Regions from separate parts of the Bacillus sp. LQ01 genome, predicted to be linked through region 2. Evidence: riboswitches for the same ligand, from Rfam matches in the RefSeq annotation. Region 2 holds a riboswitch; each other region holds the start of a gene.
The links. A riboswitch is a leader RNA that binds a small molecule or an ion and turns the genes downstream of it on or off. The one in region 2 is predicted to bind S-adenosylmethionine.

Region 1 (5,435 bases), 190 kb from region 2:
TGGTCCCTCATAAACTCCGGACCAGTCGCACAGTTTAACCCAACAGATAATGGTTTCATATGTTCTACTGATAAATAAAAAGCTTCAATTGTTTGCCCAGCCAGAGTCGTTCCCATTGGCTCAATCGTACCTGAAATCATAATAGGAACCGTTTTTTTCAGTTCTTCAAAAGCAGCTTGAATTCCAATATAAGCTGCTTTCACGTTACGCATATCTTGACTCGTCTCAACGAGTAATACATCAACTTCTCCTTTTAATAATCCTCGTGCCTGCCTTGTATAAGCCTCAATCAATTCTTCAAAAGTCACACCACCAGTAACACTAATTGCTTTCGTTGTTGGTCCCATCGCTCCCGCAACATATACTTCATTCCCGCTTTCTTTAACAGCTTGCTTCGCCAAAAGTGCTGCCTTTTCATTTAGTTCTTCATCTAAATGAGACAGCTCATAATCACTTAGTACAATATTCGTTGCCCCAAATGTATTTGTTTCAATAATATCCGCTCCAGCTTCAATATAAGCTTTATGAATCTTTAAAATAACGTCTGGTCTTGTTTCCACTAAATATTCATTACAGCCCTCGTACTCTTCTCCTCCGAAATCTTCAGCAGTTAAATCCTCTTGCTGAATCATTGTCCCCATTGCACCATCTAATATTAAAATGCTATTTTTCAATTTTTCTTCTATACACTTCATCAATTAATACCTTCTTTCACTTCTTGCTTTTCTCTTACATATTTAACAAGATGTTCTGTAATTTCATACTTTAAAAATGGTGTAATAAGATAAATACCATTAAAATATTTCATCGCTGCGTCGACCAATTCTTGTGAAATGCGAATCCCTTCCTCAATTGCTGCCTCTTTCGTTTCATGTCCATCCATTCTCTCTCTTATTTCTTCAGGAAGAGTAATACCCGGCACCTCAAAATGAAGAAAATCTGCATTCCGCTTACTTACTAACGGCATAATTCCAATAAAAATAGGTTGTTCCAAATGCTTTGTCGCTTCATACACTTCTTCAATTAACTTGATATCGTAAATTGGCTGAGTTAAAAAATACTCCGCTCCAGCATCTATTTTTCGTTCCATTCGCTTAACTGCTGCTTTTAAGTGCCTCACGTGAGGATTAAATGCGCCGCCTACAGAAAACCTTGTCGCCGGTCCAATTGATTTCCCTAAAATTGAACGTCCATCGTTCATTTCTTTAATCATTTTAATAAGCTCAATAGAGGATAAATCATATACAGAAGTGGCACCGGGAAAATCACCAACGCGCGCTGGATCACCAGTTAAAGCTAACACTTCTTCCATCCCTAACGCCGATAAACCTAACAAATGAGATTGTAGTCCAATGACGTTATGATCTCTACACGTTAAATGCGTCAATACTGGGATATCATGCTTCGTTAATAACGCACCCATCGCCATATTAGAGACACGAGGCGATGCTAATGAATTATCTGCTAGAGTAATAGCATCTGCTCCCGCTCTTTTTAACGCTCTTGCTCCTTCAAAAAAACGCTGTGTATCTAACGTTTTCGGTGGATCTAATTCCACTACAACTGTCGTTTGTTTTTTTGCTTTCTCTGCTAGAGTGACGTGAGCCTTCGAACGTTCCTCATGCGTATGAACGACTTTTGGCCTTTGAATCGTTTCTTTTTCTATTACAGGGGTAATATTCGCAACAGCGCGCTTCATACTTTGAATATGTTCTGGAGTCGTACCACAACAGCCACCCAATAACCGAATACCTTGCTCAATAAATTTCGGTGTCATTGCTTCAAAATAAGCTGGACTTCCCTCATATACGTAACGTCCCTCTACATAATTCGGGAGACCTGCATTTGGGTATGCTGATAAATAGCCATTTTGCGGAATCGATATCATTTTGAAAGCTTCCGTCATATGAAGCGGCCCCAGTTGACAATTCAATCCAACAACATTTGCACCGTAATCTATAAACTGCTTTAATATTTCATTGACATCATTTCCATTTTGAGTCGTACCTGCTTCATGTAACGCTAATTGCGCAACAATCGGAATATTCGTTTGCTTACGCAACACTTTAACAGCATGAAGTAATTCAAATTCATCATAAAAAGTTTCTAATAGTAATCCATCAACCTGTTCTTCTAGTAAAGACCCCGCCTGTTCAAGTAACATAAACTCCCTTTCCATATCAGTCGTTGTAACAGCTCCGATATGTTTCATACCACCAATTGTTCCTAAAATTGCATTTTTATCTGTCACAGATGCTTTCGCCAATTTCACTGCCGCTCTATTAATTTTTGTAACTTGATTTTCTAAACCATACATACGTAATTTCGCCTCATTTGCTCCATACGTATTCGTTTGAATTACATCTGCTCCAGCAGCTACATATTGTTTATGAATGGATATAATTAGATCTGGATCAGATACGTTCAATTCTTCAAAGCTACTTTGCAAACCATGTGAATGCAATAACGTTCCAACCGCACCATCACCTATTACAATTCCTTTTGATAATAAATCTAGTAATTTCACGAATCTCCCTCATTTCTATCAATATAAAAACCCCCTCTTCACTTTGAAGAGGGGGACATAATTGTTCCTCCTCTTATTATGCAAAACATTCGTTTTGCAGGTATTAGCACCGTTTCAAACATTTCGTTTGAAGGTTGCCGGGTTTCACAGGGCCTTTCCCTCCACCGCTCTCAATAAGAGTTGTCTTTATTATTTTATTTATGTAGCTAAAAGGAAATGCGTTCCCCTTTTAACAATGTTTGTTAATTTTTTAATAAATTTAGCATGCACAAAATTAAAAGTCAATGACACTTGCGGAAAAATAAAAATTATTTAAAATAAAGTTGCAATTCAATTATCTTTTATTGTAAAGTTAAAAACATAATAAAAATTTCATACGAACATTCTTATCTAGAGAGGTAGAGGGACTGGCCCTGTGACGCCTCAGCAACCATTAACATTTTGTTAATAAGGTGCTAATTCCAGCAAATTGTGAAAGATTTGACAGATGAGAAGAAGACTCTATTCAAACCGAAAGCCTTCTTCTTAGAAGGCTTTTTTTATTTTATATTCACTTAATGTTTCAATTTAAAAAGGAGGAATTTTCACATGTCAACAATCGAAACAAAACTAGCACAAATCGGAAATCGTAGTGAAACTACAACTGGAACGGTTAATCCACCAGTTTATTTCTCAACCGCTTATCGCCACGAAGGAATTGGTAAATCTACTGGCTTTGACTATTCACGAACTGGCAATCCAACTCGCGGTCTTTTAGAACAGGCGATCGCAGACTTAGAATATGGCGAAAAAGGTTATGCCTGTAGTTCAGGGATGGCGGCTGTTCTCCTCGTCCTTTCTCTATTCCGCTCTGGAGACGAACTTATTGTATCTGAAGATTTATACGGGGGAACGTATCGATTATTTTCTGAGCATGAAAAAAAGTGGAATGTTCGATGTAGATACGTAAATACACAGTCTATTAAACAAATTGAGCAAGCTATCACAACTGAAACGAAGGCTATTTTCATAGAAACTCCAACTAATCCATTAATGCAAGTTACTGATATTGCTGCTGTCGCAACTGTAGCGAAAAGGCACGGACTACTTCTTATTGTAGACAACACATTCTACACACCTTATATACAGCAACCATTAACAGAAGGTGCTGACATTGTACTTCATAGCGCAACGAAATATTTAGGGGGACATAACGATGTACTAAGCGGGCTTGTCGTTGCAAAAGGAAAGGAACTTTGCGAGGAAATCGCTCATTATCATAATGCATCAGGTGCAGTTTTAAGCCCATTTGACTCATGGTTATTAATTCGCGGTATGAAAACGTTAGCGCTTCGCATGAGACAACATGAAGAAAATGCGAAAGCAGTTGTTGCGTATTTAAATGATGAAGACGGGGTGACAGATGTATTTTATCCAGGAAGAGGCGGCATGATTTCATTCCGCCTTAAAGATGAAGCTTGGATTAATCCATTCTTACAATCTTTATCCTTAATTACATTTGCCGAAAGTCTTGGTGGTGTAGAAAGTTTAATGACTTATCCAGCAACGCAAACACATGCTGATATTCCTGAAGAAATTAGAACAGCAAACGGCGTATGCAATCGTCTTCTTCGATTCTCAGTTGGCATTGAAAATAGTAACGATTTAATTCAAGACTTAAAGCAAGCCATTAAACTCGTAAAAGAAGGTGTAAGAATATGAGCTATTCTATAGATACACTCTTACTACACAACCAATATAAACATGACTCGCAAACAGGCGCTGTGAACGTTCCTATTTATAACACATCAACTTTTCACCAGTTTGATGTAGATACGTTCGGAAAATATGACTATAGCAGGTCAGGAAATCCAACTCGTGAAGCTCTTGAAGATATCGTTGCTTTATTAGAAGGCGGAACAAAAGGATTCGCCTTTGCATCAGGCATTGCAGCGATTTCCACTGCATTCCTCCTTCTTTCACAAGGTGATCACGTACTCATTTCAGAAGATGTGTACGGAGGCACTTACCGAGTGATAACTGAGGTACTCTCCCGTTACGGTGTTTCACATACATTTGTTGATATGACCAATTTAGAAGAAATAAAACAAAACATGAAACCAAATACAAAGCTCTTTTATGTAGAAACACCTTCTAACCCACTTTTAAAAGTGACAGATATTCGCGAGGTTTCTAAACTCGCAAAATCTATTGGCGCTCTTACTTTTGTTGATAATACATTTTTGACACCACTATTCCAAAAACCACTTGAACTTGGAGCTGATGTCGTTCTTCATAGTGCTACAAAATTTATTGCTGGTCATAGTGATGTTACTGCCGGATTAGCAGTAGTAAAAGATGCAGAACTCGCTCAAAAGCTTGGATTTTTACAAAATGCATTCGGTGCTATTTTAGGACCTCAAGATTGTTCTCTCGTACTTCGCGGTCTAAAAACATTGCACGTACGCCTCGAGCATTCAGCTAAAAATGCCAATAAAATCGCACATTATTTACAAGAGCACGCTAAAGTACAAAATGTCTATTATCCGGGATTACAAACACATCTCGGATTTGATATTCAACAATCTCAAGCAACATCAGCTGGAGCGGTCTTATCGTTTACTTTGCAGTCAGAAGATGCACTCCGCCAATTTTTATCAAAAGTAAAATTACCTGTTTTTGCAGTTAGTTTAGGAGCTGTAGAGTCAATTCTTTCTTATCCAGCAAAAATGTCACATGCAGCACTGTCGCAAGAAGCTCGTGATGAAAGAGGAATCTCTAATTCATTACTTCGGTTATCAGTCGGTCTTGAAAATGTTAACGATTTAATATCCGATTTTGAAAATGCCCTTTCTTATGTAGAAGAACCTGTAAATGCATAGAGAAAAAGAAGATATGAGATTAGGTTTTCATATCTTCTTTTTCTGCG
Region 2 (5,435 bases):
TTTGCCGTCAAAAATAATCTCATATCTAACAAAAACTTTCGCGCTTCACTTGATAGCATTATTTTTTTCTCCCCTTCCCTTCAAGTAGACGCTCTACACTACTTTGCATCGCTTCCCAGCGATCCATAAATTCACCAAGTGCTTCCTCGCCTTTTTCTGCTAATGTATAATATTTTCTCTTTGGACCAGATGGAGATTCCTTCATTACGCTTGTTATTAGTCCTTCTTTTTGCATTCGTATTAATAACGGATAAATACTTCCCTCACTCGCCATTGTAAAACCATACTTCGCTAGCTTTTCACTCATTTCATAACCGTATATTTCGCCTTCAGAAATAATAGCAAGTAAGCATCCTTCTAAAATCCCTTTCAGCATTTGACTTGTCGACATAATTTAAATCCTCCTAACGATATTTTTTTCCAAATGTTTGCAGGAATTTCATTATAGCTTCTCTAAATAGAGCACTATGAAAACTTTATTATGAAGGGATGTTTTTCATCATGGTTACAAATCGAGTTGTCTTTTTAACAGGTGCTGCAAGTGGTATTGGTTATGAAATGGGAAAGGCTTTTGCAAAAGAAGGTGCAAAAGTTGTGATTACCGATCGACTTGAAGAACGTGCAAAAGAAGCTGCTGAACAATTACAAAATGAAGGTTTTCAAGCTATCGGTTTAAAATGTGACGTTACATCTGAAGAGGAAATTACAGCAGCAATTTCTCAAACAGTTGATCATTTCGGTTCATTACATATATTAATTAACAACGCAGGAATGCAACACGTTTCACCCATTGAAGACTTTCCAACTGAAAAGTTCGAGCTACTAATTCAAATTATGCAAATTGCTCCGTTTATCGCAATTAAGCATGCCTTTCCGATTATGAAACAACAAAAATATGGTCGTATTATTAATGTCGCTTCTATTAACGGCCTTGTCGGATTTGCTGGAAAAGTTGCCTACAATAGTGCAAAACATGGCGTAATTGGATTAACAAAAGTTGCTGCTTTAGAAGGTGCTACGCATGGTATTACTGTTAATGCCCTTTGCCCTGGTTATGTCGATACCCCTCTTGTACGTAATCAACTACAAGACTTAGCTACTACACGAAATGTACCACTTGAAAATGTTTTAGAAGATGTTATTTATCCACTCGTCCCACAAAAGCGCTTATTACAAGTACAAGAAATCGCTGATTATGCGATGTTTTTAGCGAGTGAAAAAGCTAAAGGTATAACGGGACAAGCTGTTGTTATAGATGGTGGTTATACCGCTCAATAAAAATAAAGTTTGCTCAAGAAGAGCAAACTTTATTTTTATTCCCGAGGATCTTCGTACTTTAGTAATTGCCGCGGGAGCTTCTCAATTGCAACAATTACCCCCTCTAGTTTACTTTCAATACGGTGGAGTAAATATAATGTTACAACAATCGGAAACCCTACATTACCTATCATCTTGATCCACTCTTCCATCCTCTTCCCCTCCTTTCATTATATAAGTAAGAGAAAACACTGCATTTAGGCATAAAAAAACAAGCTATTATGTATTAGCTTGTTTTTCAAATAATGATGCAATTTCTCGTTTATAGTCCCCGCGTATAATACCTTTCTCAGTAATAATTCCTGTAATTAATTCATTCGGCGTTATGTCAAATGCTGGATTATAAACATCCGTTCCAATTGGTGCTACTTGTTTTCCAAAGATTTTCGTAACTTCTGTTTCATCTCTTTCTTCAATAATAATTTCAGCTCCAGTTTCTTTCGTAACATCAAATGTTGACAGTGGAGCAGCAACGTAAAATGGGATATTAAAGTGCTTTGCTAAAATAGCTAAATTCATTGTCCCTATTTTATTTGCCGTATCTCCATTTGCGACAATTCGATCCGCCCCTACAATAATTGCATTTATTTCTTTCGTTTGAATAGCATGAGCTGCAGTATTATCTGTAATAAGGGTCACATCAATATTTGCTTGCTTCAATTCCCAGGTCGTTAAGCGACCACCTTGTAAAACTGGTCTCGTTTCACACGCATATGCATGTAAACGCACACCTTTCTCTTTTCCAATATAAAAGGGAGCTAATGCAGTTCCATATCTGGCAGTTGCGATACTTCCAGCGTTACAGATTGTTAAAATATTATCGCCATCTTTAAAACATGTTAACGCATATTCCCCAATATTTCGGCACACCTCTTCATCTTCCTGCTGAATGCGAAGCGCTTCTTCTTCTAATGTTTTTTGTGCTTCTTTTATTGTAGTAATCTCTCGAATAGATTCTCTCATACGATCAATTGCCCAAAATAAATTTACTGCTGTCGGGCGTGACGTTCCTAAATAATTACAATCTCTATTAAACTTCTTTTGAAATTCTTCAATATGTACAGTGTTATATTTTTTTGATGCAAGCGCCAAGCCAAATGCAGCTACAATTCCAATTGCAGGCGCTCCTCGTACTTCTAACATTACGATGCTTTTCCAAACCTCTTCAATAGTCGTCAATGTTTTGTATTCTGTGCTATGCGGCAATTTCGTTTGATTTAATACCGCAATTGCATCACCTTTCCAGCTTACAGATCTCGGAACAGTAACAATTGTACTCACGCTTTTACGCCCCCTGAAACTGTCTGTTGAAATAATATTCGAAACAGTTGAAGATCAGCACTTTTAGATTCATATTTTATTAGTTCTTTACCTAAGGATAGCGCTTGTTTCTTAGCTTGAATTCTTGTTTCTTTATTTTCTATTTCATCTAAATCTGCTACATGAGCTAAACCAATTGTTCTACGAATCAGTTCACATCCGGCAAATCCAACTGCATCAGTAAAGATATTTTGCAAAATAATTGGTAACCATTGTTTTTCTTTCGTATATGCTTCTACACCTTCTCCAATCCATAACTTTGTAAAAGTTTCTACAAAATAACTCCACGTCTTTTCTATATGGAAAAATAGTACACTTCTTTTTTCTTCTTCTCTAGATAAAGCATTTAATAATAGATTTGCAATAAATTGACCTATGTCAAATCCAAATGGGCCATATGTCGCAAATTCTGGATCAATCACTTTCGTTTCAGAAGGTGACGAAAAAATACTACCAGTATGTAAATCACCATGAATAAGAGTTTCTTTTCTTGTTAAGAACTTATATTTATATTGTGCTACTTTTAGTTTTAAAGTTTTATCACTCCAAAGTTCATCAACCACGAGCTGTAAATCTGGCTCATAATCATTTGTATCATAATGTCCAAACGGATCTGTAAACACTAAATCCTCTGTAATTTTACAAAGGTCCGGATTTACAAAGGTACCTTCTAGTACCCTCTTCTCTTCTGACTGTAAACCAAAATCTGAAGTATAAAATAAAACATGTGCTAGAAAACGGCCGATATGCTGGGATAAAAGCGGATATTCTTCTCCGTCTATTAATCCTTTTCTTGTAATTGTTAGTCTTGATAAGTCTTCTATTACCGTTATCGCTAACTCTTCATCATGACTGTACACTACTGGAACATAATCCGGTACATACTGCGCAAAAATTTGTAATGCCTTGCTTTCAATCGTTGCTCTTTTTATAGACAATGGCCAGCTTTCACCAACTACTTTCGCATAAGGCAGTGCTTGTTTTATTATAATGGATTTCTCTCCATCATCTAATTTGAACACGTAATTTAAGTTTCCGTCTCCAATTTCATGACAAACGACATTTGCCTTCGCTTCAAAATAGCCATGATCTTTCGCATATTGTACAGCTGTTATTTCTGTTAATGAATAATATCCCATCGTCTTCTCCCCCTTTTTAAATTCAGAGGTTTTTCTAACATAGAAAAACCTCTTTCCACTAAGAAAGAGGTTTGAAGTTTATCTTCTCCCCTCTTATCTGCCAGAAAGTTTTACTTTCTGCTGGAATTAGCACCGTGCCTTTTGGCGTAATAAACGCCCCATTTCACAATGGTATTACGGTCGGTTGCTGGGCTTCATCGGGCCAAATCCCTCCACCTGCTCTTGATAAGAGTTGTATAATTTTTTGAATTTTTAACTTTATGTTGAAGACTATACCAAGAATAAAAATCACTTGTCAACATTTTATTTGTATAATTCTGGACGGCGATCCGCAAAAACCGGAATTCCTTTACGTACTTCTTTAATTTTCTCGAATTCAAGCTCTCCAAATAAAATTGATTCCTCTTCATTCGCCTCTACTACAACTTCACCCCAAGGGTCCACAATTAAAGAATGACCCGCAAATACATTATTTGGATCCTTTCCTGCTCTATTACACGCAACAACATAACACTGATTTTCAACTGCTCTTGCTTGCAATAGCAAACGCCAATGTGCTAAACGAACTAATGGCCATTCTGCTACAACAAATAATACTTTTGCCCCTTTAGCAGTATGGACACGCATCCACTCTGGAAAACGAATATCATAACAAATTGTTCCAGCGCATTCGACATCATCTAGCTTAAATTCGCCCGTACCATTACCGGCTATTAAATATTTATGTTCATCCATAAGCTGAAATAAATGTACTTTACTATATTCGTTGACTAGCTGTCCTTCATTATTTACAACATACATCGTATTTGTAACGCCTTGCTCTGTTTGCTTTGCTATAGAACCACCAACAATATGTATATCATATTGCTTCGCCCATTCTATTAACTTTTCTTTCGTTTCCACTCCATCCCTATCTGCAATTTCAGAAAGTCTCGTTAAATCATATCCTGTTGTCCATAGTTCTGGTAAGACGATAACATCTGGCCTTTCCTTCATAGCTTCGCTTATTTTATTTTTAGCATTCTCAATATTTTTTTCTACATCTCCAAAAACAATATCCATTTGAATACATGCGACTTTCATTTTTTCAGCCCCATTCTTATTTTTTTCTTTACAAAATACTGGAAAGATTATATCATTTGTCACTAGAATTGTAACAACTTTCAAAAGAGGTGGAAAGTATGAAATTATTTCAACCTTCTGAGATAGTAACATCATTGCCAACACAATTTTTCGCTTCACTTGTTGCAAAAGTTAACAAAGTCGTTGCAGCTGGTCACGATGTTATTAATCTAGGTCAAGGTAATCCAGATCAACCAACACCGCAGCATATCGTAAAAGCTTTACAAGATGCTGCCGAAAAGACCATTCATCATAAATATCCGCCATTTCGCGGACATGAAAGCTTAAAGGAAGCCGTGGCTACATTCTATAAACGTGAATACGGCGTCGAATTAAACCCAAAAACTGAAGTTGCTATTTTGTTTGGCGGGAAGGCTGGACTAGTAGAATTACCGATTTGTTTTACAAATCCTGGTGATACGATTCTCGTTCCGGATCCAGGTTATCCAGATTATTTATCCGGAGTTGCTTTAGCAAAAGCACACTTTGAAACAATGCCGCTTATTGCAGAAAATAACTTTTTACCAGATTATACGA
Region 3 (5,435 bases), on a different contig from region 2:
AAGATAGCGGAGTTGGAATGTCACAGGAGCAAATACATCGATTCGGTGAACCGTATTTTAGTACAAAAACAAAAGGAACCGGTTTAGGTACAATGGTTGCTGTTAAGATTATTGAGACGATGCATGGAAGTTTAAAAATCAGAAGTATCGTTAGTAAAGGAACGACTTTAACGATTACGTTCCCCAAATATAGTAAGAATACGCATTAAAACAAATAAAAAAGGAGCATAGTCGCTCCTTTTTTATTTGTTTCGATACATAAGTATCTTCAATGTTTTTTTAGTTTACATTTGTGAAGACTAATTAAAAATTAGTATCCTCCGCCCCAGCAGCTGCATCCTACAATTATTAATAGAATGAATAACACAACTAATAAAGCGAAACCTCCACCAAAACCACAAGAACCACCGTAACTCATATTTTCTCCTCCTTTTGGTTTGAAAACTAATAGGTAGTTGATCATTTTAACTGGTTCGTATTATACATTATGTGTATATCCCTTTTTTGAGCATGTCTACATAAAAATAAGTAAAAGCACTCGTTTAAAGAGTGCTTTAAAATGGATACCAAAAGTTTTGAAATACGTTTAATTTTAAATATACCGCAACAATAAATATGAAAATACCGGCAAATAAAGCGATGAAATCTTCACGTTTCGCCTTACTTGTATAAAACCATGTACGTTTATCCTTCTTTCCAAATCCTCTTAAATCCATTGCATTTGAAACCGTATCTATTCTTTCTAGAGAATGAATGATTAGTGGCCAGAAAATTAAAACACGGTTCTTCATACGAACCCATAAACTTGCTTCTCCTTTTTCAAAAGCCACTCCTCTCGCTTCTTGCGCGTGTTTAATAATTTTATACTCAGACTGGATGTCAGGAATATAACGTAGTGCAATATTTATTGCATAAGTAATCTTATAATGAATACCAAGTTTACTTAAGTTACTTACAAATTCACTTGGATCTGTCGTGTAAATAAAAAGAAGTGTAAATGGTAATAACGTAAAATACTTTAATGAAAGTGTAGCTGCATAAAATAATGTTTCATATGTAATCGTTGCATATCCAACATGTAAAAACGCGGTATATGATTCAGTTAATTCAGATCCATGAGTTGGTGTAATCAATAAAATCATGACAGAGTTTAATAAACTAAATGTAAATATGACACTAAAAACAATTAAAATTTTACGAAATGGAATTTTAGCAATGCTGAGCCCGATACACCCAATAATAAATAATATTAGCAACACCCGAAAATCAAAAAACAAAAAAGTAAGCGTCATACAAAAAATAAATAAAAACAATTTCACTACCCCATCCATACGATGAAAATATGTACTATGCACCTTCCTCCCTCCTATTACTGTCTAAATAAAGCTCCATAAATTTTTCTGGACATGCAATCCCACTAAATTTAACAAGCTTGGTTAAAGAACTCTCTCTTAAGTTGGCTCTTTGTAACGTTTCTTGATCGCCTAATACATCAAACACTGTATTATCCGCAATAATTTTCCCTTCATGTAGAACTACTGCACGGTCTGTATATTCTAGCGCGAGATTCATATCGTGAGTGATAAAAACAAATGAAATTCCCTTTTTAGCTAGGTTTTTAATAAAAGCCATAAATTGTTTATAGTGATAATAATCTTGTCCCGCTGTCGGTTCATCTAATATGATAAGTTTAGGATTTGTTGTTAATACAGATGCGATTGTTAATCTCTTTTTTTGCCCATAGCTTAGTGCTTGAATTGGCCAATTACGAAATGGATATAAACCACAAATTTTTAAAGTTCCTTCTACTCTATTCTTAATTTCTTCCTTAGAAAAATTATGTAATGTTAATGTAAATGAAACTTCTTCAAAAACAGTAGGCTGTGTAATCATATGATTTGGATTTTGCATCACGTAAGATATGATTTCCCCACGTTTACGAATAGACCAAGAACTAATATCTTCACCTTTTAACAAGATTTTCCCATTTTTCATTTTGTTTATGCCTATAAGACTATGAGCTAATGTTGATTTCCCTGCTCCATTATGTCCTAACAGTGCCACAATTTCTCCTTCATATATTGAAAGGTTTACATTTTCTAATACTTTTTGTTTATTAGAGTATGAAAATGATAAATTCTCCACTTTAAGTAATTCCTTGTTTTTAGTATTCCCTTTTAATATGACTTGTTTCTCCATCCACTCTTTTATAACATTGCTTACCTTTTCTTTTTGAAGGTTTTCCATTGGATATATTACGTCATTATTACTATCAAAATGTAATCTCTTTAATGCTTCGATGTAAATAGGCTCTCTTAAGCCGATACGTGGTAATATATTTGACGCTAAGATTTCTTTTGGTGTTCCTATCGCAATGACTTTACCTTCATCAATTAATATAACTTTGTCTAAATCCAGGTTTAAAATTTCTTCTATTCTATGTTCGATAATAACAATCGTTTTATTATATTGTTCATGTATATCTTTCATAAGTTTTATCGTATGTAAGGCGCTTAGTGGATCTAAATTAGCTAACGGTTCATCGAACAATAATATATCCGCATTTGTTGTTAATAAACCCGCTAGAGAAACTGTTTGCTTTTGACCTCCTGATAATTCATGTGGACTTTGTTTATGAAACGTATGCATCTTCACCTTTCTTAATGAGTCCGAAACAATCTTTTTCATGTCATCTTGCTTTACACATTCATTTTCTAAATAAAAAGCTACATCTTCTTCTACTGTCAGACCAATAAATTGAGCATCTTGATCTTGCAAAATTGTTCCTACCTGTTTACTTTGTTCAAAAATACTTCCTTCCCTCGGGTCTTTACCGGCAATTAAAACGTTACCTGTACTATTCCCTTCGTAAGAAAATGGGATTAGCCCATTTATACAATGAGCTAATGTCGACTTTCCTGAGCCACTTCGTCCAGCAATTAGCACTTTTTCCCCAGGGTATATATGAAAGGTAATATCACTTAAAGTAGGCTGCATAGCATGCCCATATTGAAAGGTGAATTGTTCAAACGAAATAATTGGTTGCATGTTAACATCCCTACTTTTCAATTTTTAAATGTGTATGTTTCTTATTGGATTTCGCCAAACCAATTGTAAGTGGCAATCCAAGTACTAAGAAAACGATGACATCGGAAATTGTTGCTCCTAATACTTGTATAACAATTTTGTCAAATGGTTCTCCCATCACAATAATATCGAATGCCCCAGCAAATATAATAGCAATGACAATACCAACTAACCCAGTAATTGCTAAATAAGAAATATCCCCCTTGTTAAATGACCCGTTTTTCACACTAAAACCAACTCTTTTTTGAATAAGCCCCATTGAAAAACCAATAATACCTGAACTAATAACCCAGCCCCACCAAATACCCCAGCCAGCAATCGTATCTGTTACGGTATGACCGATAAGTCCGATTAACAGTCCTGCCACTGGACCAAATAATGCTCCAAAAACAGTTAATATAGCTAATGCTGGTTTAATAAATGTATTCGGTGCAATAGAAAATCCCCAAAGTCCTAATATCCCGTATAATGCTGCTCCAATACCGATTGCTACTACTAACTTTGTTGATAATTTGTTCATGACAATTCCCCTCTCATATTAGTCAACTTTTATTACTCTATATTTAATTTAAAAATGAATTATGCATCGACACTCCCTTTCTATACAACAAAAAAATGACCTCTTACATAAGAGGTCATTTTCTTTCACGTTCAAGAATCCTCTTATCTTTCAAAAAACACATCGTGTCCTCTGCGGAATTAGCACCTTCCTATAAAATTGCATAGGGGTTGCTGAGGTTTCTTAGGGCCGTTCCCTCCACCTCTCTGGATAAGTATTAATTTGTAATTCGTATTATGGCACTAAAGAATGTAAATTTCAACACTTTTCTTACTATTTTTATTTTTTTGTTAAATAGATCATTTAAATCATTGTATTCTTATCGGAATTATGAAATAATAAATTCAAAATCGTTTCGGGAGGAATGCATTATGAAAGTTATTGGTTTGATTGGAGGATTAAGTTGGGAATCTACATCATTATACTATAAACATATTAATACACTTACACTCTCTCAATACGATCAAAATGCAAAGTTAGTTTTATATAGTATGGACTTTGGTGAAGTAACTACTTTATTACAAAATCATCAATATGAAGAAGTGAAAAATGAACTAGTTACAGTTGCAAAGAAAGTTGAAAAATCTGGGGCTGAATGTTTATTAATGTGTTCAAATACCGTACATCTATTTGCCGAGGAAGTAGAACAAGCAATATCTATCCCGCTTCTTCACATTGGTGATGTAAGTGCTAAAGAAATGGTAGAACAGAGTATAAAGCGTATCGGACTATTAGGAACAAAACAAACGATGGAGCAAGATTTCTATAAATCACGATTAGCGAAATATAACATTGAGACAATTATCCCAAATGAAGAGGAAAGAACCTTTATCCACCATGTCATATTAGATGAATTAAGTAGAGGGATCATTTCAGAAACATCTAAAGAAAAGTTATTACAAATTACAAAATCATTAATTCAAAACGGCGCTGAAGGTATATTATTAGGCTGTACTGAAATACCTTTACTTATCTCCCAAAATGATCTTACTGTTCCCGTTTTTGATACTGCTTTTTTACACGCAAATACTGCTGTGCAATTTGCTGGATAAGAATATACAAGCATAAAGGTGAGAACCTCTATGCTTGTATACAGTTACGACTATTTATCCCGCTATTTATGGGTAGTAAAATCCCTACCGATTAAAGTTTTACTTTATTTAAAAGAGATTCAATAACTGCAATTGCTTCTTTTGAACCACCACATTCTAAAAAGCTATCATTAAGTTTTCTTATACCATGTTTATACTTTTCATTTGAAAGAACATCTGTTACGGCCTCTTTTAAAGTGTGCACATTAACATGTTCTTTCAATAGTCTATGTGCCGCTTCAAGCTCAGTTAATCTTTGCGCTATCATTGGCTGGTCTTTATCATGCGGTATTATTACAAATGGGACATTATAATGAATGGCATCGTGTACGCTATTCATACCGCCATGTGTAATAAAAACATCTGCTTCATTTAATATTTCTGATTGAGGTACATATGGAGCAATTATAAAATTATCTGGTGCTTTCTTAATTTTAGAAATATCATTTCTATCACCAATTGCCATTACAACTATCCCATCAAAATCTGAAAAAGTATCAATACAAGTATTAAAGAATGGTTCGAGTCCTTCAAGCAGTGTTCCCATTGAAATATAAATAACTTTCTTTTCTTTAAGTGATTCCAGTGGAAACTTTATATTTGTTTTACGCTTTGAAATACTCGGTCCAATAAAAATGTTATTTTCTCCGAACGATTCGTTATTAGGTTGGAAATAGCGACTTGTGTATACGAGACAA

Region 1: it holds a riboswitch for S-adenosylmethionine, as region 2 does, so the genes downstream of both, AC22L0_RS15450 (bifunctional homocysteine S-methyltransferase/methylenetetrahydrofolate reductase) here and mtnK (S-methyl-5-thioribose kinase) in region 2, are expected to answer to the same signal.
Region 3: it holds a riboswitch for S-adenosylmethionine, as region 2 does, so the genes downstream of both, AC22L0_RS09415 (ECF-type riboflavin transporter substrate-binding protein) here and mtnK (S-methyl-5-thioribose kinase) in region 2, are expected to answer to the same signal.

What each region holds. Positions count from the first base shown of each region.
Region 1 is NZ_JBYEZL010000002.1:591,906-597,340, reverse strand. Features, by position in the region: gene metH (methionine synthase) at 1-695, opposite strand, end outside; gene AC22L0_RS15450 (bifunctional homocysteine S-methyltransferase/methylenetetrahydrofolate reductase) at 695-2,527, opposite strand; SAM riboswitch class I at 2,598-2,707, opposite strand; SAM riboswitch class I at 2,911-3,021, shown strand; gene metI (cystathionine gamma-synthase/O-acetylhomoserine thiolyase) at 3,116-4,228, shown strand; gene metC (cystathionine beta-lyase) at 4,225-5,388, shown strand.
Region 2 is NZ_JBYEZL010000002.1:783,360-788,794, reverse strand. Features, by position in the region: gene AC22L0_RS16590 (DUF1129 domain-containing protein) at 1-59, opposite strand, end outside; gene AC22L0_RS16585 (PadR family transcriptional regulator) at 59-391, opposite strand; gene AC22L0_RS16580 (3-hydroxybutyrate dehydrogenase) at 502-1,278, shown strand; gene AC22L0_RS16575 (YvrJ family protein) at 1,314-1,469, opposite strand; gene mtnA (S-methyl-5-thioribose-1-phosphate isomerase) at 1,537-2,598, opposite strand; gene mtnK (S-methyl-5-thioribose kinase) at 2,595-3,776, opposite strand; SAM riboswitch class I at 3,867-4,008, opposite strand; gene AC22L0_RS16560 (carbon-nitrogen family hydrolase) at 4,080-4,943, opposite strand; gene AC22L0_RS16555 (pyridoxal phosphate-dependent aminotransferase) at 4,958-5,435, shown strand, end outside.
Region 3 is NZ_JBYEZL010000001.1:1,809,810-1,815,244, reverse strand. Features, by position in the region: gene AC22L0_RS09435 (LytS/YhcK type 5TM receptor domain-containing protein) at 1-209, shown strand, start outside; gene AC22L0_RS09430 (YjcZ family sporulation protein) at 311-418, opposite strand; gene AC22L0_RS09425 (energy-coupling factor transporter transmembrane component T family protein) at 555-1,355, opposite strand; gene AC22L0_RS09420 (ABC transporter ATP-binding protein) at 1,348-3,048, opposite strand; gene AC22L0_RS09415 (ECF-type riboflavin transporter substrate-binding protein) at 3,059-3,607, opposite strand; SAM riboswitch class I at 3,748-3,863, opposite strand; gene AC22L0_RS09410 (aspartate/glutamate racemase family protein) at 4,018-4,698, shown strand; gene AC22L0_RS09405 (macrolide family glycosyltransferase) at 4,790-5,435, opposite strand, start outside.